Linked DNA regions of Thiosulfativibrio zosterae. The protein of the gene in region 2 interacts with the protein of the main gene of each other region in a pairwise test. Links are inferred from orthologs where the notes say so. Each region holds a gene or a part of one and is shown on either strand. Other genes may lie near its edges.

Region 1 (10,234 bases), 1.2 Mb from region 2 along the record:
GCTGTGCCTCATGATAATGCAAAAAGATAGTGTCTAGGCGCGTATCAAAGGCGCGTCTGTTTAAAATATTAGATAGGGCGTCTATTCTGGATTGGCATAAGGCCGTTTCTCTTTGCGCTTCAATTTCAACCTGTGCATTAATTAATTGCTGGTTATAACCCGACAAGGAGTTTTTAAGTTCCTCGAATTCCAGAAAGCAAAAGCGTTTATTCTCTGGGGGAATGATTGAAGAGGGGTTGTTTTTTAACTGCGTTAAATAATTGACCAAACTATTAAGCGGATTCAGTGTTGAAAGTTTGAAAAATATGGTGAACAGACCGGCGAGCAGAATACCGAAAATAATCACTTGGTTAATAAAGTTTTGGATTAATGTCCATAAGTAGTCATTCACGGGGTTTTTAACCGGTTCAAAAATCATTTGCGATTCAATTTGATCCATTTCAACGGTTACAATGTTGTGGGTTTTCGCAATTTGAATGGAAGATTTATCGAGGTAAGTGAATTGATAATTTTGGAGGATGAGAGGCAAAAAATCTAATGTTAAGCCAATATAGCCTTCAAGTTTTTGAGTGGTACTGTTATAGATAGGCTCGAACATTACCAAATCTAAATGTCCCTGTTGATTTAAAAAGAAAGTATTTTTATCTGCGCTGGGCACTTCATTGGGTAAAGCATTCATGTGCTCATCACTGTGGTGAATAGCATGCAAGGGTTTGCGGTCTTTGTTGTATAGCTCTAATTGATCGTAATATTTTTCCCAGTATTGTGACTCTTTGAGGCGTTCATCATGCCAAAAAAAGTAATAACTGGGTTCATTCAGTTGTTGCTGTACTTCTTCCCATAAGGCCATTTCTTTAATTTTGGAACGTGAAATAGCAATGGCGGCATCAATTGCATTAGTGAGTTCAATTTGAGCAAGTTCTTCCGTTCGCTGCTGAGTTTGTTGGCGAATTTCTTCGGCATCTTTATAAAGTTTGATATTAAAGCCAATATATAGCCCAAGCGTTAAGATGAGAAAAAACATCAAATAAAATTTGGCATGCATTATTTTGGGTTTAATCATGATTTGTTTGCCATATTCTCTTAAATTACGCTTAACTTACCTGGGTGATTAGCAATCTTCAGTTGTTCAAAGTGTTGATAATCTCGTTGATTTTATCTTGTAAATCAAATTCATGCTCACTGGAAAAAAAGTGGTTTGCACCCTCAATAACCTCTAAATGGGTTTTGGTTGCTTTTAATTCATCTAACCAGTTTTCACCAACCTTTTGGTAGCGTTTATCGGCACTGCCCATAATGGTGTAACTGGGTATGGTGATGGCATTTAAATAGTCTAGGTTTTGCTGACGCGTTAGCTTGTGGTAAGACAAAAAGCTTTCAGGGGTCGCTAGGTAATTTTTTTGGCAAAAAAGAAAGCTGAATTTCTGCGGTGTTGTTTGATTGGTGTCAATGAGTTTTTTTGCCAAAGCAAGGTCTGAGTCCAGAGTCCCTAAATCTTTTCCGTTTAAGTAAAATAAACTGGTGAAAATAGCCAGTTTAACTTCAGGTTTTGGATGGGTGATTTGTGACAATAAGAGTTCTTGGCTGCCACTGGAATGTCCTAGCAAAACTATTTTTTGATAGCCTTTGGCAATTAACCAATCTACCCAAGCATTAATTTCGGTGACATCTTCTTCAAGGGTATGGGTGTGCAAGCTGTTGCACTTTAAAGACTGTTCTCGCATATTGATGCCCAAGGTTAAATTGGGCGATAAAACCGAGTGACCTTGATCTTTGATGGCATTAATCAGCGATTGCACCGTGCTAAATTTGTTAGTCGTTAAAAAGCCGTGATTGATAAGCACTGCAATATCACTTGCGCCGCTCACAAATTCTGCTTGAGCATGCAAAGTTTTAGTGACAGGAATACTCACCGTTTCAGCAACACTGCTGGTAGAAAAGAGGATTGCGGCACAAAAGATGAGAATGCTCGAAAATTTTGTTTGAATATTAGTGAATAAGGCCATTTTTGCGTCCTTTTACTCATATGAGTCGTATTCTAATAGATTTTTTTACCAACAAGTTTATCAAAGAAATTTAATGGTGACTAATAAATAACTTTAGTGCAACAGGATAGTTAATTATGGACGGGTTTTTCAACAGAGAGTGTGCTTTTAGATAAAATGGTGCACAACTCAAAATAGCCAATAAAAAAGGGAAAGCTATGTGCGGTATTTGTGGTGAAATTTTTTGGTCTGGTCAATCTGCAAATGCGGCAGATTTGGCGCCCATGCTCAAAGCCCTAGAGAAACGCGGGCCAGACGATGGCGGCACTTGGCAGCAAGACCAGGTGGCCCTTGGGCATAGACGCTTAGCGATTATTGATTTGTCTGAAGGCGGACATCAGCCCATGGTGGATGGTGAACTCACTTTGGTTTTTAATGGGTGTATTTATAATTATCAGGCTTTAACTGCCGAGTTAATTGAATTAGGACAAACTTTTCAATCGCATTCAGATACCGAGGTTATTTTAAAGGCTTATCGTCAATGGGGCATGGATTGTGTGACCCGATTTGAAGGTATGTTTGCTTTTGCCATTTGGGATGATTACAACCAACAGTTGCTAATGGCGAGAGATCGTATGGGGATTAAACCTTTGTATTATGCGCCTTTAGACAAGGGTTTAGTTTTCGCCTCGAATACCCAAGCTATTCTGGCGTCAAGTCAGCGCCCCAATATTGATACTTCGATTGACCCTGTCGGCTTGCATCACCAATTTACCCTACACGGTGTGATTCCAGCACCTCACACCATTTTAAAAGGCATTCGCAAACTTGAACCTGGGCACTGGTTGATTGTGAATCCTGATGGGCAAATGTTTAAAAAACGCTATTGGTTCTTAGAGGCAAAAAGACCGCAATCTGAGCTTAAAAACAACCAGCACCCTGAAGGGCACCAGGCCTGGTCAAAATTTGGGCTCTCTGAAGCTTCAACCGAGGCTGATTGGATTGAAGCTTTACACCAAGCCTTAAAACAGGCGGTGCATAAACGCCTAACCGCAGCAGATGTGCCGGTTGGGGTTTTGTTATCAGGTGGTTTAGATTCGAGTTTGATTGTGGCTTTATTGGCTGAAGCGGGTGTTAAAAATATTCGTACTTTCTCGATTGGCTTTGAAGATGTGCCAGAGGAAAAGGGCAGTGAGTTTGAGTATTCAGATTTGGTGGTTGAACGCTATCAAACTGAACACAAGAAATATTTAATCGAAAACGCCCAAGTATTACCCAGATTGCAAGATGCGGTTGATCAGATGTCTGAGCCGATGTTTGGTCAAGATGCGGTGGCTTTTTATTTGTTGTCTGAGCAGGTGTCGCAAGATGTGAAAGTCGTTATGTCTGGGCAGGGCGCTGACGAAGTGTTTGCGGGCTATTTTTGGTATCCGCAAATGGCAGCGTCTTTTGCGCAAGCCAAGCCGGGCGATGCACTGGTCGATCATTTTGCACCTTTTTATTTTGATCGCAGTCATGCGGAATGGTTGTCGATGGTGCAACCTGAATATCATATTGAAGATGTCACTCGCCTGGCCATCAATGATTTATTGCAAGAGCCGGGTGCCGACAGTTTTATAGACCGAGTTTTACGCTTAGATACCACCACCTTAATTGTGGATGATCCCGTGAAGCGTGTCGATAATATGACCATGGCATGGGGCTTGGAAGCCAGAGTACCTTTTTTAGACCATACATTGGTTGAACTGGCGATGGCAGCCCCCGAGTCACTTAAGCTAAAAGACTTTAAATTTTTCTTAAAGCAAATTGCTAGAGGTATCGTGCCAGATGAGGTCATCGATCGTCCCAAAGGCTATTTTCCGATGCCCGCTTTGAAGTTTGTGCGCGGGGCGTTTTATGAGTACATGCGCAATATCTTAACCAGCCCAGCAGCCAAGGCGCGTGGCATTTTTAATGAAGCTTATATTGAAAATCTATTGGCAAATCCTGATGCACCTGAAAGTTTTACGGCCATACAAGGCAGTAAACTATGGCACGCTGCCTTGCTTGAGTTGTGGTTGCAACGCCATGTTGATGCAGGTGAAACCGTTTAGTCAGACAGGATTTAAAATTAGGCATAGCTAATATGTCTGAAATTTTGTTATAATAACCTACCAAAATAGTAAGGCATTGAATTAAGGAGCCCACAAGATGGAAGATGCAGCAAAAGAAACCGTTGAAAGAATTCACCAACAAGTCACTAATAATCCAGTGGTGATTTATATGAAAGGCACACCACAAATGCCCTCATGTGGTTTTTCTAGCCGAGCTTCACAGGCTTTGGCTGAAACCGGTGAGAAGTTTGCGTTTGTGAATGTCTTAGCCGACCCAATGATTTTTGAACATTTGCCTAAGTATCAAGATTGGCCAACCTTCCCGCAATTGTATGTGGGTGGAGAATTGCAAGGTGGTTGTGACATCACGCTAGAGTTAGCTGCTTCTGGTGAATTGAAGGCGATGATGGCTAAAGCCAATGCTGAGCACGCCGCAAAACAAGCTTAATCGGTTTATGTTTTAAGAAAAAACCGAGTTAAATGGCTCGGTTTTTTGCTTTAAAGTGCCTTAAAACTAACCAGGCCTGGTTAGTTTTTAGGGCCTTTTTAGCAGTTTAATCGTTGTTTTCAGGTAATTGAATTGGCCATTGATTGACGATATGGCAAAAAAGGTCAGCCGTTTTTTCAGTGTCGTAAGCGGCAGAGTGGGCTTGAGAGTTATCCCAATCAAACCCCGCCAACTGCACGGCCTTGGCTAAAACGGTTTGACCAAAAGCCAAACCTGCCAAAGAAACCGTATCAAAGGTGCTGAATTGATGAAACGGACTTTTGATTTTGCAGCGTTCAGCAGCCGCTTGAATAAAGTTTAAATCAAAGAAAGCATTGTGCCCAACTAATATGGCGCGTGTACAACCCGTTTCTTTCAGTTGCTGCTTGATGGGGCTAAACAAAGTTTCTAGTGCTTCTTTTTCGCTGACCGCAAAGCGAAAAGGATGGTAAGGGTCGTCTATGCCAATAAACTTTAAGGCGCTAGGGTCAAGCTGACTGCCAGGAAAAGGCAAGATATTGGCTTGATAGGTTTGATCACGATGTAAAAAACCGTCCACCATTTTAAGGGTAACAACAGCCACCTCTAGCAGTGCGTTTTTGTTAGGGTCAAAACCAGCCGTTTCAACATCAATCACGACGGGTAAGAATTTGCGGAATCTTTCTTGAATTTGGGTAACGGGTCTTTCGATTTGGGTCATGCCTTCAACGCTTTTACCAACACTTTAGATTGTCTTTGGTAGTTATAGAGGGATTGTTTTTTCTCTGGGAGTTCAGCCACTTGGGCTTTTTTAAAGCCATGCTCTATAAACCAGTGGTCGGTGTGGGTGGTGAGCAAAAATAGGTTTTGAAACCGATTTTGCATGGCTTGTTTTTCGATGGCTTGCAAGAGTTCTTCACCAAGCGATTGCCCTTGATAAGCAGGGTCTATGGCCAAACAAGCCATTTCGGCACTTTGTTCATCCATGGGGTAAAGGGCGGCGCAACCAATAATATGGTCATCGCGCGCGATGACCACAAAGTTTTCAATTTCTAACTCGAGCTTTTCGCGTGAGCGTTTAACCAGTATGCCTTCTTCTTCTAAAGGGGCAATCAACATTAAAATGCCGCTTACATCTTCAAAAGTGGCTGGGCGAATGTGGTGATAACGGTCGGTGAAAATCATGGTGCCAACGCCATCACGGGTAAAGAGCTCTAACAAAATGGCACCAGGTTCATTTTGGTCTAACAGGTGAATGCGCTTGATTTTGCTGTGGGTGGACTGAATGAGCGAGAGCAAGCGTTTTTGTTTGGGTTCGCTGGTTTGGGTGTTGAGTGCATTGAGTTGCGACATGCTCATCTGTTTGGGTAAATCAACCAAACTTTCAGGGCTAGAGAAAATCATCAGCTTGTCAGCTTCTAGGGCTTTGGCAACAGAGAAAGCTTGTTCTAAAGAGTTTAGATTGAACATTTCTCCAGTTAAAGAGTAAGTGAGCGGCGTTAATAAGACGACCTGCCCAATCGATAAGCTACGCGCAATGGCTTCGTGGTTGATCTTGCGCAAAGCACCAGTGTGTTGAAAGTCGATGCCTTGAATAATTCCTTTAGGGCGCGCAGTAACCCAATTGCCCGAAATGATGGTGAGTGTAGATTGTTCTTCAGAGCAGGCTTCTGTAAATTCTGATTCAATTTGCGCACGCGCCTGGCCAATGGTTTCCACAAAGGTTTTTAAATGCTCTTTAGTGGTTACTCGGCAATTAAAATGCGTTTCCCAGGTCAGGTGATCTCTTTCGAAAGCTTCGTTAAGTTGCAGTTCAACACCCAGGGTGATGACGGTTTTCATGCCCAAATGATTGAGCAAAACCACGTCTTTGGCGAGTTGGAATAACCGTTCATCTTCTTCACTGTCCAGTGATAGGAGTTCGCTAGGAATGTAAATAACAATAGTCTTACCTTGATGTGCTTCAATGTAAGGTGATGACTGTCTTAAGTTATTCACAAAATCTAATTCAGATTGCTGCATAGATATGAGAAAATACCGTAAATTTATTTAGTTTAGTATAACAGCCCCTTTTACAAATCGCTAAATGCTTTTGTAAAAATGGACAAGGAGAAAACATGCCAGAATATCGTTCAAGAACCAGTACCCACGGTCGTAACATGGCCGGCGCTCGTGCTTTGTGGCGCGCAACCGGAATGGAATCACAAGATTTTGGCAAGCCCATTATTGCGATTGCAAACTCATTTACCCAGTTTGTTCCAGGTCATGTGCACCTAAAGGACATTGGGCAATTAGTTGCGAGAGTGATCGAATCAGCCGGTGGTGTTGCCAAAGAGTTTAATACCATCGCCGTTGATGATGGCATAGCGATGGGTCACGATGGCATGTTGTATTCTTTGCCTTCGCGCGACTTGATTGCAGATTCGGTTGAATACATGGTGAATGCCCATTGTGCTGATGCCTTGGTATGTATTTCTAACTGCGACAAAATAACCCCCGGCATGATGATGGCTGCCATGCGCTTGAATGTGCCAACCATTTTTGTCACCGGTGGCCCAATGGAATCGGGTAAGACCGTTTTAGGGGGTGAAGGCATTAAACTGGATTTGGTGGATGCCATGGTTATGGCGGCAGACAGTAATTGTTCAGACAGCGATGTTGAAGAAGTTGAGCGTTCTGCTTGCCCAACTTGTGGCTCTTGTTCAGGAATGTTCACAGCAAACTCTATGAACTGCCTAGCAGAAGCACTGGGGATTGCTTTGCCAGGTAATGGTACCGTTTTAGCAACACACGCTGATCGCAAAATGTTATTTGAAGAAGCTGGTCGTCGCATAGTTGAAATTACCAAACAATATTACGAGCAAAATGATGAGCGTGTATTACCTCGTTCAATTGCAACCTATGAAGCCTTTCAAAATGCGATGGCATTAGATGTTGCCATGGGTGGGTCTACTAACACAGTTTTACACTTATTAGCGGTTGCACACGAAGCCAAAGTGGAATTTACCATGAGTGACATGGATGAGATTTCACGCAAAGTACCCTGTTTGGTTAAGGTAGCTCCTAACTCCAAAACTTATCACATGGAAGATGTGCACCGCGCGGGTGGCATTATGCGAATCTTAGGTGAGTTAGAGCGTGGTGGTTTAATTAATACCGAAGTTCATACGGTTCACGCATCAACCATGGGTGCTGCGATTGATTTATGGGATATTAGCCGTAATGATGATGCTGCCATTGAAACCTTTTTTAAAGCCGCTCCAGGCAATGTTAGAACCACTCAAGCATTTAGCCAGTCTAAGCGTTGGAAGACAGTTGATATCGATGCTGAAAATGGCTGTATTCGTTCGATTGAGCATGCCTACACACAAGATGGTGGTTTAGCGGTATTGCATGGTAATATTGCCATGGATGGTTGTATTGTCAAAACGGCTGGTGTGGATGAATCTATTTTTAAGTTTACTGGTAAGGCCAAAATTTATGAAAGTCAAGATGCTGCGGTTGCCGGCATTTTGGGGGACGAGGTGGTTTCTGGCGATGTGGTTTTAATTCGCTATGAAGGACCTAAGGGTGGGCCGGGGATGCAAGAAATGCTGTATCCAACCAGTTACTTAAAGTCGAAAGGTTTGGGTAAAGAGTGTGCCTTATTAACCGATGGTCGCTTCTCTGGCGGGACTTCTGGTTTGTCGATTGGACATTGTTCCCCAGAAGCAGCTGAGGGCGGAAACATTGGTCTGGTGGAAGAAGGGGATATGATAGAAATTGATATTCCCAATCGCACCATCAATGCATTGATTTCAGAAGAAGAGTTTGCAAAGCGTCGTGCTGCGATGAATGCCAAAGGGGCTTCTCATGCTTGGAAACCTGCTAAACCCAGAGAAAGAAAAATCAGTTCAGCTTTAAGAGCTTATGCAGCTATGACTACCAGTGCAGCCTTTGGTGCAGTGCGTAATGTCGAACAAATTGAAAAGTAAGGGGTAAGCCATGTTTGCTAACCGATTAACACAAGAACAACGCCAAGCTGTTTTAGACATGGCAGCCAATTTAGCCTCAGCGGATAATGAAGTTTCTGAAGAAGAGCTTCAATATTTAACAGATTTTAGTACGGCTTTTGGATTGGAGTTTCAATTAGATAATCCTGATATCAGTATTGATGATCTCGTAGTTGTTTTTGATACTCGCCAGTCTAAAATTATTGCTTTGCAGGAGCTGATTAAGCTGTCTTACAAAGATGGACATTTCGGACGAGAAGAGCAAGATAAGGTTTTTGCCATCGCCCAAAAATTTGGCTTAAATAACCCTGAGTTAATCATGCGTATCGAAAAATGGGTGCGAAGTGGTTTTGATTGGATTTATGAAGGCGAAGAGATGTTGTCTGAATAAGCTTTAAAATAGAGTGTAATAAAAAAGGGGCGTTGCCCCTTTTTTATTTTGGAAGCAAAGCAGTTAAAGAAATACGACAAATTTTGGGCATAAAAAAACCAGCGCTGAGCTGGTTTTTTTATGCAATCTAGAAATTACTCGCGGTAACCAGGACCATTAATTTCTAAACCATTTGATAGATAGGCTTCAAAAAACTCTAGGTTTTTGTAAGTATCACTTTGTGGTTTAGCTGGGTTAGCACGCATGTTTTTGTTACAACCAACATAACGGTTATGTAATGTGGTTAAAGCTTGAGCACCTGCACGGAAAACCGGGAAGTGAGATGTGTGACCAACGGCTGGTGATAACAAGTTTGAACGCGCTTTTTTACCTGCTTGGTAAGTATGGCACTTAGCACAAGAAAGGTTTAGCTGACCAATTGGCTTAATGTAAAAGTCTTGACCAGCTTCAAATGCTTTACGAGCACCTTCAGATTCGATTTTAACATTAATCTTTTGTCCACGAGCATTGTATGCTAAATACCCAGATACTTTAGCGATATCGCCTTTACCTTTTTCAGCATCTTTATAAGCTGCTAAACCAGCATCAGCACGACACTTATTGATATCACCTTCTAGAGTAACAACTTTTTGAGTTGCTTCGTCAAAGTAGGGGTATTTTGCACGAATCTTAGTGACATCATCACCAAAACATTTTTCGTAAACTGCTTTGTCTGCATTGTATAAAGCTTCACCTGCATCAATAGCATCTAAATAAGGGGGGAATTCTTCAGCGGCTTCCCATTGAGCCATTTTATCTTCTGAATAAATGTATGCACCATTAATATAACCATCAATAGCAATGTTTGGATTCTTTGCTTGAAAGAAATCAATCATCATTTGACGACTTTGCTCTGGCGTTACATCTGCAGCCATTGCGATATTGGCTGACGCTGTTGCACCTAACATTAAGGCGACTAGCAATGTCTTCTTCATCCTATTCCTCCGTCCGAGAACTCTTTATTTTTTAAAGTATTATTATATTTTTTATTTTAACCACCCCTAATGACTTAGGGGTGGGGAAGAAACATTAAATTATTTCAATTTAATTGTTTCAGTTCCTTTGTCACCAGTGTTGTCAGCTAGGTTGATAGTAACATCGTCACCAGCATTAGCTTTAATAATAACACCCATGTAAGGGTTGGTAGATACAGCACCAGACCATTGTGAATCAACTGCTTTAGTACCATTTACTAATACTTCAACAGTGTTGATGTATTTAGCTGGAAATGGCTTGCCAGTCTTTTTGTTCATACGAGCGCCAGATTC
Region 2 (10,291 bases):
CTCGGGGCGTTTTTGTTGCAGATAGGCCAACATAGGTTGCCAATCGGTGCGCGCTTGGGCTTTACCATTAAAGGCCAAAACGCCTATCACAACATTATCTGCCCAAGCAAGCGGCACAGGCGCTATACACAACAGAATGACGCTCAGCGCCAAGAACTGCTTAACCAGTTTTGCCTTTAGCCAGGGCGTCCAACGGGCATTGAGTGAGCGCGTCATTAAATGGCTTATTTAGTCAGCTGTAAAACAATATCATTGAGTTTTGTAAGGTCAATAATCAGTTTTTTTACTGGCTCTGGAAGGTTTCTGATGAGCGTTGGCGTTGCGAAAATATTATTTTCTGCCGCAATCTCTGGTTTTTCCATGACATCAATCAACTCTAAATCCCATGGTTCGATCATATTGGCTTGCAAACTTTCTTTAAAAGCCGCAATTTTGCTTTCGCTGGACTTATTAGCCACATAAAACAGTCTAAATTTATACATAATCACTCCCGGCATTTCAAGCATTATAAATAGGCTGAAACGATTTCGTTAATTTGGTCTAAGGTAATGGGTTTTGCCGCCAATTGAAACTCAATGCCATCATCTCTGACTTGTTCTAGCTCTTTGGTAAATTCTTTTGCAAAAGCCGTTACCACATAAACCGGCACATCTGGATAGAGGGCTCTTAAGGCTCTTAGGGTTTCGACCCCGTTCATTTTGGGCATTTTTAAATCTAAAAACACCAGCGCTGGTGGCCAACCTTGAACCATCTTCATGGCTTCAACACCATTTTCAGCCAGTTTTAGATTAAGCTCAGCAATTCCCTCTAACGCTAATTCAAACGAATCTCTAATAGACTGTTCATCATCCACCACTAAAACATTCATTCTCTTTTCCTCACCATTCTATAAAGACTTTGCCCTTAGGCAAAGGTTACTTAAATTATTCAGGCTGCTTGGCATTGCAAAATCATTTGAAAACAGGCACCTTCATGCGTTGGTGACACCAACAAACGCCCATGCATATCGGCCATTAATTGGGTCGAAACGGCCAACCCCAATCCGGTTCCTTTGCCCACTTCTTTAGTGGTGAAAAACGGATCAAAAATTTTAGACTTAATGGCATCCGGAATGCCACATCCGTTATCACAAATCTCTAAAACCAATTCACTCTCTTGAACAGCGATTCTAAAGGTAATTTTAGGATGCTCCAAAGCTGGCATTTCATTAAGGGCGTCACGGGCATTAACCACTAAATTCAAGACCACCTGCTCTAGTTTATTGGGTTCTCCAAATACTTGGGGCAACTCCATGGGGGCATCGACTTCGGTTTGAATATTAAAGCGTTTTAAATCTGGGTGAACTAAATCAAGCACCAGGGTTAAAACTGGCAGTATATCAAAATAGGTGTTTTCGGTGGTTTCTTGTCGTCCAAACTGCAACATGTTTTTCACAATCTTTTGCAGTCTAGCCAATTCTACTTCAGCTTTTATGAGAATATTTTTGCTTTTTGAATCCTTATCACTCATGGCCTTTTCTACATAGGTCACATAATTCAAAACGCCCATTAAAGGATTGTTCAACTCGTGCGCCACGCCCCCAACCAAAACCCCTAAAGAAGACATTTTTTCGGTCTTCATAAGTTCTACTTGCGTTCTTTTAATTTGCTGTAACAAAGATTCTGCCGCCAACTTAGCTTTTTCGTTTTCGGCTGCCAAACTAGAATATTTTTCAATAGACACCATATTGTCAGCCAAACTGACACGCATTTTTTCTAAGCTGTCAGCCAAGCCACTGAGCTCAACGGTTGACACAGGGCGCACAGGTGCTCCTAATTCCCCTCGACCAAACCTACGAGCATCTGCGGCCAACTGTGCAATGGGTTGACGAATATAGTGCTTCACCCAAAACAATAATCCAATCGGAATAAACCAACCAAACAATAAACCTGCCCACAGCGTATTGCTGTAAAACGCGCTGGTTGCCCTTTCTTGGTCTTCTATGGTTTTTTGAAACAAGCGTGTATGCGCCAGTAAGCGCTGATTAATGGCCAGTAAATTGGTGCTGTTATGTAATTTAGCGGCATATGAACTGTCATTTTGCCCAAAGCTCAACTCTGCCGCTTCTTTTAAGTCGATAATGAGTAAACGAATCATGACTAGACTGGCATATCCCTCTACTTGCGAATATTTTGAAACTAAATTTTCCGCCTGACTCCACTTACTAAACCACTGCTGTTTGGAACGCTCACTTTTGGTTACGGTATATTCAGCCGTTAAAAATGTCAGGTCGGTGGCATGCTCTCTTAATTCATCAGAAAAATGACTTAACTCAGCAAACTTTAATTGTTGATTCCATTGCCAGCTGCCAACCGCAACCAGTAACAGGGTTAAAACCGAGGCACTGAACATTAAAGTCATGATTAAAGATCGGATACTATGCAGTTTCATCAAGCTACTCCATCAACATCACAGCTTGAGGACGGATTTCGAGCAAATAACTCGAATTAATTAAACCCAAAGAATTAAAAACAGTGTCTGCGTTGATATAACCATCTTCTTTGAGCCAATTCACTTCTTGTTCTAGCGTGATTAACATGGCGTGCTCCAAGCTGACATTAAAATCTGCCAATCGCCAATAGGGCGTTAAATCTTCTGTTGACATATCTAAAGCTTGCGCCAAAATGCTTAAGGACTCTTCTGGGTTTAAACGCAAAAATTTCACCGCCTTTATCAAACCCTCTAACAACCCCTTAACCTGCTTAGGCGTTAAATCAGATGGCTTGCCACCCACTAATAAGTCATATTGAATATAGATGCCTGGAAAAGCCAAACTTTTGGTCTGCCCGGGCATCAGCGCCAAAGCTTGCGAAACATAAGGTTCTCGCATAGAAAAAGCATCAATTTCACCCGTCATTAAGGCATTCACCAAGTCATTCGCTGGCATAAATTTGCGGATAACTTGGTCATGCAGTTTTTCAGATGACTCTAAAACGGAGTGCATAAAGAAATGGACCGCTGAATATCGCTGAGTGCCGATGCTGTGTCCTGCCAAATCCTGCAAGGTCTGAATGCCCCTATCAGTTCTCACCACTAGACGATTAACATTCGATGAGCTATAAATTGAAGCGTAGGTGACGAGATTTTTGTTTTTTAAAGAGTTAAAAATGAAAGGCACATCTGAGGTACTGACAAAGTCACAGGCACTGGTTAACAAACAATCGTTCATGGCGACTTTGCCCGATGGGAATACCTTAAAATCCACATCTAAACCCTGCTCTTTAAAAAAACCTTTCTTTTGCGCAATAAACATTAAACCGCTAGAAGGCTGTTTAGCGACTCCAACGGTCACGGGGGTATTGATTTTAATTTCGGTAGACTCGCGCTCACAACCCAAAAGGCTAATCCCTAAGAGAGGCACTATTAAAAGTAACAATCCAAACTTGAGTTTCATCTCACCCTACCTCTTATGTCTAATAGGTTTAGTATAAGTAGTTTTAAGCAATATGAACAATCAAAATATTCGATATTTACCCTAATAAATTCAGCAGATTGTTGTAAAGAAGAAAATGGTCGGAGTGACAGGATTTGAACCTGCGACCACTTGACCCCCAGTCAAGTGCGCTACCAAGCTGCGCTACACCCCGATGTAGATAAGGTTGAAAACCTTAAGAGAATCTCTTGTAGAAAAGAGAGTGCGTATTATAAGTGTAAATTTAGTTTAATCAAGCGTTAAAACAACCCTCTTGTAAGAGCCATCTTTAAAACACTTAATTAATGACCACCTTTGCAGGGCGTTGACACGGGCACTTGAGCACCCCATTCTTCGGGAGAAAAGGTATGTAAAGCCAATGCATGAAACTGCGGCATTTGCTCGGCTAAGACTTGGTAAACTTTTTGATGGCGCTTAACCTTGCTCAACCCCTGAAAAGCCTCACTGACCAGTGTCAATTTAAAATGAGATTCTGTGGCTGGACCTGAATGCATGTGACTTTCGTTATCCAATTGCATAAAGGCAACCGGAAAGTTTTGGGTAATTTGGGTTTCGATTTGTTGTTGTAAACTCATGGTTTCTCAATTTAAAAAAAGCTATCTGAAGCACTTTAGTGTGCAATAAACGCTATAATAATTTTTAAAACGACTCAAGTAAATGCAATCGGAGCGGATTATGTCACTATTTAAATCTATTTCAATCCTTGGACTCAGCTTGGCTTTGCTGGCGCCAATGCAAACTTTCGCCAGCGGAGATGGCAGTACAGCAACTGCTGCTTATAAACTTAAACCGCTCCCAGAAATGCAAGACCCACCAAGCGAACGCTTTCCGGGAGATCCTGCTGAACACAAAGCGGTTTATATGTGGAATAAGTCTGATGAAGCTTATCAATTGGCCATTTTGAATTCAATTCAGGCAATGATTAAGCGCTATGGCGACAATGTTGAAATTGCCGTAGTGGTCATTGGCCCCGGCATCCATGCACTGGCAACCCATCCTAAACGCCCGGTTGACCCTTTGAGTTATGAGCGTATTGAAAGTTTTGCTAAAGATTACAAAGTCCGTTGGATTGCCTGCGGCAGCACCATGAATACCCTTCATTGGTCGGATACGGATATTCGCCCTTTTGCAGAATATGCCGATGTGGGTGCAGCGGCGCTGATGGAACTTCAAGAAGAAGGGTTTAAAGCAATTGTTTGGTAAATTATTCAAATTTAATAAAACAGAAACTCAAGTAAATGATTTAGATAATAAGGAAGGAAAGATGCCTAAGATTACGGTTGTTGGCCAAGGTGAAGTCGAGTTTGATGGTCAATTTTCAATGCTAGAAGCGCTGGATGAAGCGGGATTTGATATGCCTTACAGTTGCCGTGGTGGTAACTGCGGCGCGTGTGAAGTGCGTTTATTGTCTGGCAATGTAGAACACATTCAAGACACCGCCTACGAAACTCGTGGTAAAGACATTTTGACTTGCAGCGTGATTCCGCTGACCGATGTTGAAATAGAATTGATTTAAGTTTTTTTCTTGGCATTAAAAAAGCGGACTTAAAGTCCGCTTTTTTATGGGTCAAAATGCACCAGCGATTAAACGGTTTTACGCCCAGCAAAAGCCTGGCTTAAAGTACCGCTATCAATGTACTCCAACTCGCCGCCCATCGGAATCCCCTGCGCTAACCTTGACACCGCAACCCCAGCGTCTTTTGCCATTTGCTGAATATAGTGAGCCGTGGCTTCGCCTTCCACCGTGGGATTGGTTGCCAAAATCACCTCGGTAATTTCACCCTCAACCAAACGCGCTTTTAAGATATCCAGCCCCAAATCTTGCGGCCCGATGCCATCAATGGGCGACAAATGTCCCATCAACACAAAATAAACGCCTTTAAAAATGCCCGACTGTTCTATTACTGTGACATCTGTTGGATTTTCCACCACGCACAATTCATGTTGCAAGCGTCTGGGCGAACTGCAAATACCACAAACTTCAGCTTCGGTTAAGTCGCGACATTTTGCACAATTACCCACTTTTTCAATGGCTTGTTGTAAAGCATAGGCGAGTTTGTCGCCCCCTTTGCGATTGCGCTCCAGCACATAATAAGCCATGCGCTGTGCCGACTTAGGACCTACGCCTGGCAAAATACGCAGGGCTTCAACCAAGCTATTAATCAACGGACTGGGCATGGAAAATTCCTAGGGTATCAAATGGGCTAAAATGGAAATTTCATGCCAGCAGGTAAATCGATACCACCCGTTAAGCCAGACATTTTCTCAGCAGAGGTTGCTTCCACTTTACGAGAAGCGCTGTTTACCGCAGCGGCAAACAAATCTTCTAGCATTTCTTTGTCGTCCATTAGGCTGTCATCAATTTCAACTTTAATCAATTCATGCTTTCCGGTCATGCGCACTTTCACCATGCCGCCACCTGCTTCGCCTTCCACTTCCATTTTGGCAATTTCGGCTTGCGCAGCTTGCATATTTTTTTGCATATCTTGCGCTTGCTTCATTAAATTTCCTAAACCGCCTTTTCCACCAAACATGTGCTTTCCTTCTTTATTAACGCATTAAATTTGTTCAATCGGTTTAATTGACGACTCAATTAAACGCATATTAAACCGTTTTTGAAATTCTGCGACTCGTTCATCGGCATGGATAGAACTGAGCGCTTGTTGTTGTTTTTGTTGTGCTTGAATTTGCCAATAGGTGGCTGGCGTCATCATCAATTCTGATGCGACTTGCTCCACAAATTGTAACTGAAAATGAGCACCAAATACCCGCTGCAATGCCTGAGTTAAACGCGTCACCGCCAATTCTGTTTTGGCCAACATTTGTCCGGGCGCAACACACAAGGTAATAAATTCAGCGCTGACCGCGACCAAAGCTGACTGGTGCGCCAAAGCCTCTGCCATACCTTCGGGCTTAATTTGCGCTAACAAACTTAACCATTCTTCAATTAAATGACTGCCCTCTGCCGATAGGGTTGGTGGAGCAACGCTGGTGATATTTTCTGCAAGCGGGTTTTCAGTCACCATGGCGGGCTGAGCGCTGGGCTCAAGCATGTCATTTGCGATAACTGGCGCACCCTCTGCAATCGTTTGGGTTTCTGGCACCCCCACGAAGGGTGGATTAAATGGCGGCTCAATCGGCTGTTCAACAGAATTTTGTTGCGGAGCTAAACTGGTCGTTTGTGAATCCTCTTGCGGAACCATTGGCGCAGACGGAGCATCATCGGCATAGGTTTCATCAAACCATGCTGGCGGCTCACCCATATCCGTCACAACTTCTAAATCTTGCGGCGGCGTGGGTTGTGCCACAGCAACAGCTGCAGAAGGCGGTGATGGTGCGGATGAATTAGAAAAACCGCCACCCTTTTGCTTGGCCATCATTGCCGACATTTTGGCACTCAAACCACTCGACATCGGATTTGCATCATACGATTTAGGCGATGAATTTGTCTGAGCAGGCGTTGCTTGAGCGGGGGTTTGCGCAGAACTATTCGGCTTTCCCAGCGTTTGTTGCAACCTCGCATGGAGCGAAGCCAAATGATTGGCATCTTTTTCAACAGGCGTAGGCTCAAGATTAACTGGCGGTACTTCTAATGTTGATGAAACCGTGGGCTGGACAGCTTCTGCAACAGCTGGACGAACAGTGGCGACTGGTGTTTCTGGTGGTGCAGGCATGGTAGGTTTTGCAACCGAGCTGGCTTTTAAATTTTGTAACACTTGCGAGGCTTGCGAAACCGCGGGTGCTGGCGGAGTTTGCGGCGCTGAGCTTGCTGATTTTGGCTCAAAATTAACCAGGCCTGGTTGTTTTTGAGCATTTTCTGAGCCATTTTGCTCATTAAATGCGCTTGGCGTGGAGGCTGAAGGGCTAAACGCCAGCATACGCAACATGGCCATTTCAAAGCCAATGCGTTCATCAGGCGCTAGGCGCATATCTTGTCGGCTGAGCAAAGCAATTTGATAAAACATTTGTATTTGTTGAGGTGATAAATGTTCTGCCAACAACGCCAGTTGCGTTTCATCAATCACCGCCACTTCGCCCAAATTGCCCAATACCTGAACCAAAGCAACCTGATGCAAGGCTTCAATCAATTGCGACAATAATGCGCTGTAATCGACCCCCATGGCCGCCAATTGCTGTAACACTTCTTTCAGTTGCTCGGCAGATTGAGCCAGCAGTGCTTGCAATAAATGTTCAGTAAACTGTTGGTCAACCAACCCCAACATGGCTTGCACCGGCGCAAAACGCACCTCGCCTGCGCCAAAAGCGATGGCTTGATCTAAAATACTTAAGGAATCTCTGGCAGAACCATCGGCACTTTTGGCAATCATGGCTAAAGCCGCTTCTTCAAAAGGAATGGCTTCTTGTTGCAAAATAAAGGCTAAATGATTGGCAATTTGCACCTGCGTTAAACGCATCAAATTAAATTGTAAACAGCGTGATAAAACGGTGACGGGGAGTTTATGCGGATCGGTGGTTGCCAATAAAAATTTCACATGCTCTGGCGGTTCTTCGAGCGTTTTTAACAAGGCATTAAAACTGCTCTTTGACAGCATGTGCACTTCGTCAATCAAATAAACTTTAAAGCGTCCTTGTACGGCGGCATATTGCACATTATCCAACAGCTCGCGGGTGTCATCCACTTTGGTTTTTGAGGCCGCATCCACCTCAATCAAATCCACAAAACGCCCTTCGTCAATCGATTTACAGTTGGCGCAAACGCCACAAGGCGTTGAAGTAATACCGGTTTCGCAGTTGAGTGCCTTAGCAAAAATACGGGCGATGGTGGTTTTACCGACCCCACGAGTACCGGTAAATAAATACGCATGGTGCAGTCGTTGTTGGTCTAACGCATTGCTGAGCGCTTGCATCACATGGGCTTGACCCACCAACTCAGAAAACTTTTTAGGGCGCCATTTACGGGCAAGGACGGTATAGCTCAAAAGACTCTCGCAGAGTTAAATCAAAAGAGCGGTTATTTTAGCTTGTTTAGCCAAACGATAAAAGACAAAGGCAGAGATAGTTGAAAACTAAAGCTGAGTAGACAAATCTAGACAAAGATTAGGGAGGCGACCCTGCCCACCGATCCTCGGCGCACGCAGCCGTTGGTACCGTTGCTACCTTCCGGTCCTGGCGGGGTTCCCAACATAGCGTCGCGAGGGAGCGAACAGAGTCACCATCATAGAAATGCGAATAGGTTTCGCAAGTGGCGCATTATACAGGTGCCGGTAGCAATTGACAAACTTAATTCAATTGCTTTGTAAGTCGATGTAGCCTTGGCCTTTTTCGGTTAAAAAGGTCAAAAACTCTTTGGCTAAAATCGATAATTCTTTACTGGCTGGGTAAACGATATTCCATTGTTTGAGAATGGGAAAGCCTTCAACATCGAGTTTAACGATGGGCATATTGGGCTCACTCAGATTCAGGGCATGCTCGGATACACAAGCGACCCCTAATTCTCCCGCCACACAGTGTTTTACGGCCTCGTTACTTTCTAAAGACAAGCGTTCTTGTACGGTTAACCCTTGTTCTGCAAATAAGTCTTCGATGGCTGAACGAATCCCGGAGCCTTCTTCACGCATTAAAAATGGTTCTTTAGCTAGACGCTTGAGCGTGACTTTTTGACCCGCTAAAGGGTGATTTTTATGAGCAATAATGCACAAAGGATTCGGTGCAAAAGGCACCGAAGTTAAATCTAAATGAGTGGGCGGCACTTGCCCTAAGATGTACAAATCATCTAGATTTTGGTCAATACGCTTATAAATATTTTCGCGGTTGGTGATTTTAAGGCCGAGTTCAATTTTGGGGTATTTTTTGCAAAACTTGCCTAAGGCCAAAGGAGCAAAATATTTGGCGGTGGTAATCACCGACACTCTTAAACGACCGCGCTTCATGCCGCGATAGTCGTCTAATAAAATTTCTAGGTTTGATAAACGCCCAATCACTTCACGGCAGCTACAAGCCACCTGTTCACCCACTTCGGTTAAAAAGATATTTCTGCCAATTTGCTCATACAGTGGCATATCAATCGCTTCGGCCAAACTTTTGACCTGCGAAGAAACCGTGGGTTGCGTGAGATACAACTCTTCTGCTGCACGTGTAAAACTGAGGTTGCGCGCAACCGATTCAAACACTTGAATTTGACGCAAAGACGCATGGCGTATTAAAAAATTAGATTGGCTGGTTTGTGAATCGGGCATTTGACTGCTCCCCAGTTATTAAAGTCAACTTGGCAAGTCCTATAGACTCTCTTGAATGCATTAAATGTAATTTTGACAAAGGAGTCAATCACTCAGAGCTTTAAAAGTTTAAGCAACCCTGAAGTCGTTACATCACATGACCACAAGGCAATCTGGCTAGGGCGTCATTTGCCGCACGAGCGGCTTCGTTGACATCAGCTTCTTTGCCCGCCATGATTAAACGACCATAAGCTCCTACCGCCCTGGCTTCTACTAGGGTGACATTGGCTGCTTTTTCGGCTTCATTCGCGGCATACACAATATAACCTGCTGGCTCGGTTTCCATAATAAACAAACTTTGTCCTGGCAAAATCATGGAGCCTTTGCGGTTATCACGGTTAATCAAGGTGGCGTGGTCAGCGGTGACACCACGAATGATTTCACTCCACATGACTTTACATTGTTGACGCGAAAACTCACTGGTTTGCAGGTGCTGCAAAATGTGCTGACCAGATTCCAACACATCGCTTTGATCACGATGGTGAATCACCATAGAACCATAGGCACGCTCAACCACCTGTTGTGCTAGGCGCACATTGGAAGCCTTAAGTGACACATCTGTTAAGCGATGCACTGCCATACC

Evidence for each region.
Region 1: the proteins of THMIRH_RS09480 (region 2) and grxD interact in binary tests that used the Escherichia coli proteins (3 or more experiments, as listed by UniProt). The link is inferred for Thiosulfativibrio zosterae from one-to-one orthologs.

Annotation. Positions count from the first base shown.
Region 1 is NZ_AP021888.1:831,837-842,070, forward strand. The notes cover bases 3,181-5,850. They hold grxD (Grx4 family monothiol glutaredoxin), read left to right. Parts: upstream 3,181-4,175; coding sequence 4,176-4,526; downstream 4,527-5,850. Other genes in these bases: THMIRH_RS03535 (N-acetylglutaminylglutamine amidotransferase), read left to right, coding at 3,181-4,078; rnt (ribonuclease T), read right to left, coding at 4,633-5,265; argA (amino-acid N-acetyltransferase), read right to left, coding at 5,262-5,850. Also shown: THMIRH_RS03525 (GGDEF domain-containing phosphodiesterase), read right to left, coding at 1-1,063; THMIRH_RS03530 (DUF1749 domain-containing protein), read right to left, coding at 1,122-2,006; more of THMIRH_RS03535, read left to right, coding at 2,204-3,180; more of argA, read right to left, coding at 5,851-6,566; ilvD (dihydroxy-acid dehydratase), read left to right, coding at 6,662-8,518; THMIRH_RS03560 (tellurite resistance TerB family protein), read left to right, coding at 8,529-8,927; sulfur oxidation c-type cytochrome SoxA, read right to left, coding at 9,062-9,901; thiosulfate oxidation carrier complex protein SoxZ, read right to left, coding at 10,001-10,234. UniProt on the Escherichia coli protein: Monothiol glutaredoxin involved in the biogenesis of iron-sulfur clusters.
Region 2 is NZ_AP021888.1:2,054,701-2,064,991, forward strand. Bases 2,401-5,127 are described here. They hold THMIRH_RS09480 (BolA family protein), read right to left. Parts: upstream 4,048-5,127; coding sequence 3,754-4,047; downstream 2,401-3,753. Other genes in these bases: THMIRH_RS09465 (sensor histidine kinase), read right to left, coding at 2,401-2,430; THMIRH_RS09470 (ABC transporter substrate-binding protein), read right to left, coding at 2,435-3,433; THMIRH_RS09485 (DsrE family protein), read left to right, coding at 4,148-4,675; THMIRH_RS09490 (2Fe-2S iron-sulfur cluster-binding protein), read left to right, coding at 4,737-4,988; recR (recombination mediator RecR), read right to left, coding at 5,057-5,127. In the rest of the region: THMIRH_RS09450 (EAL domain-containing protein), read right to left, coding at 1-216; THMIRH_RS09455 (circadian clock KaiB family protein), read right to left, coding at 225-482; THMIRH_RS09460 (response regulator), read right to left, coding at 506-868; more of THMIRH_RS09465, read right to left, coding at 928-2,400; more of recR, read right to left, coding at 5,128-5,650; THMIRH_RS09500 (YbaB/EbfC family nucleoid-associated protein), read right to left, coding at 5,677-6,006; dnaX (DNA polymerase III subunit gamma/tau), read right to left, coding at 6,031-8,412; THMIRH_RS09515 (LysR family transcriptional regulator), read right to left, coding at 8,719-9,669; THMIRH_RS09520 (BMC domain-containing protein), read right to left, coding at 9,797-10,291. UniProt on the Escherichia coli protein: Transcriptional regulator that plays an important role in general stress response. Has many effects on cell morphology, cell growth and cell division. Acts by regulating the transcription of many genes, including dacA (PBP-5), dacC (PBP-6), ampC and mreB.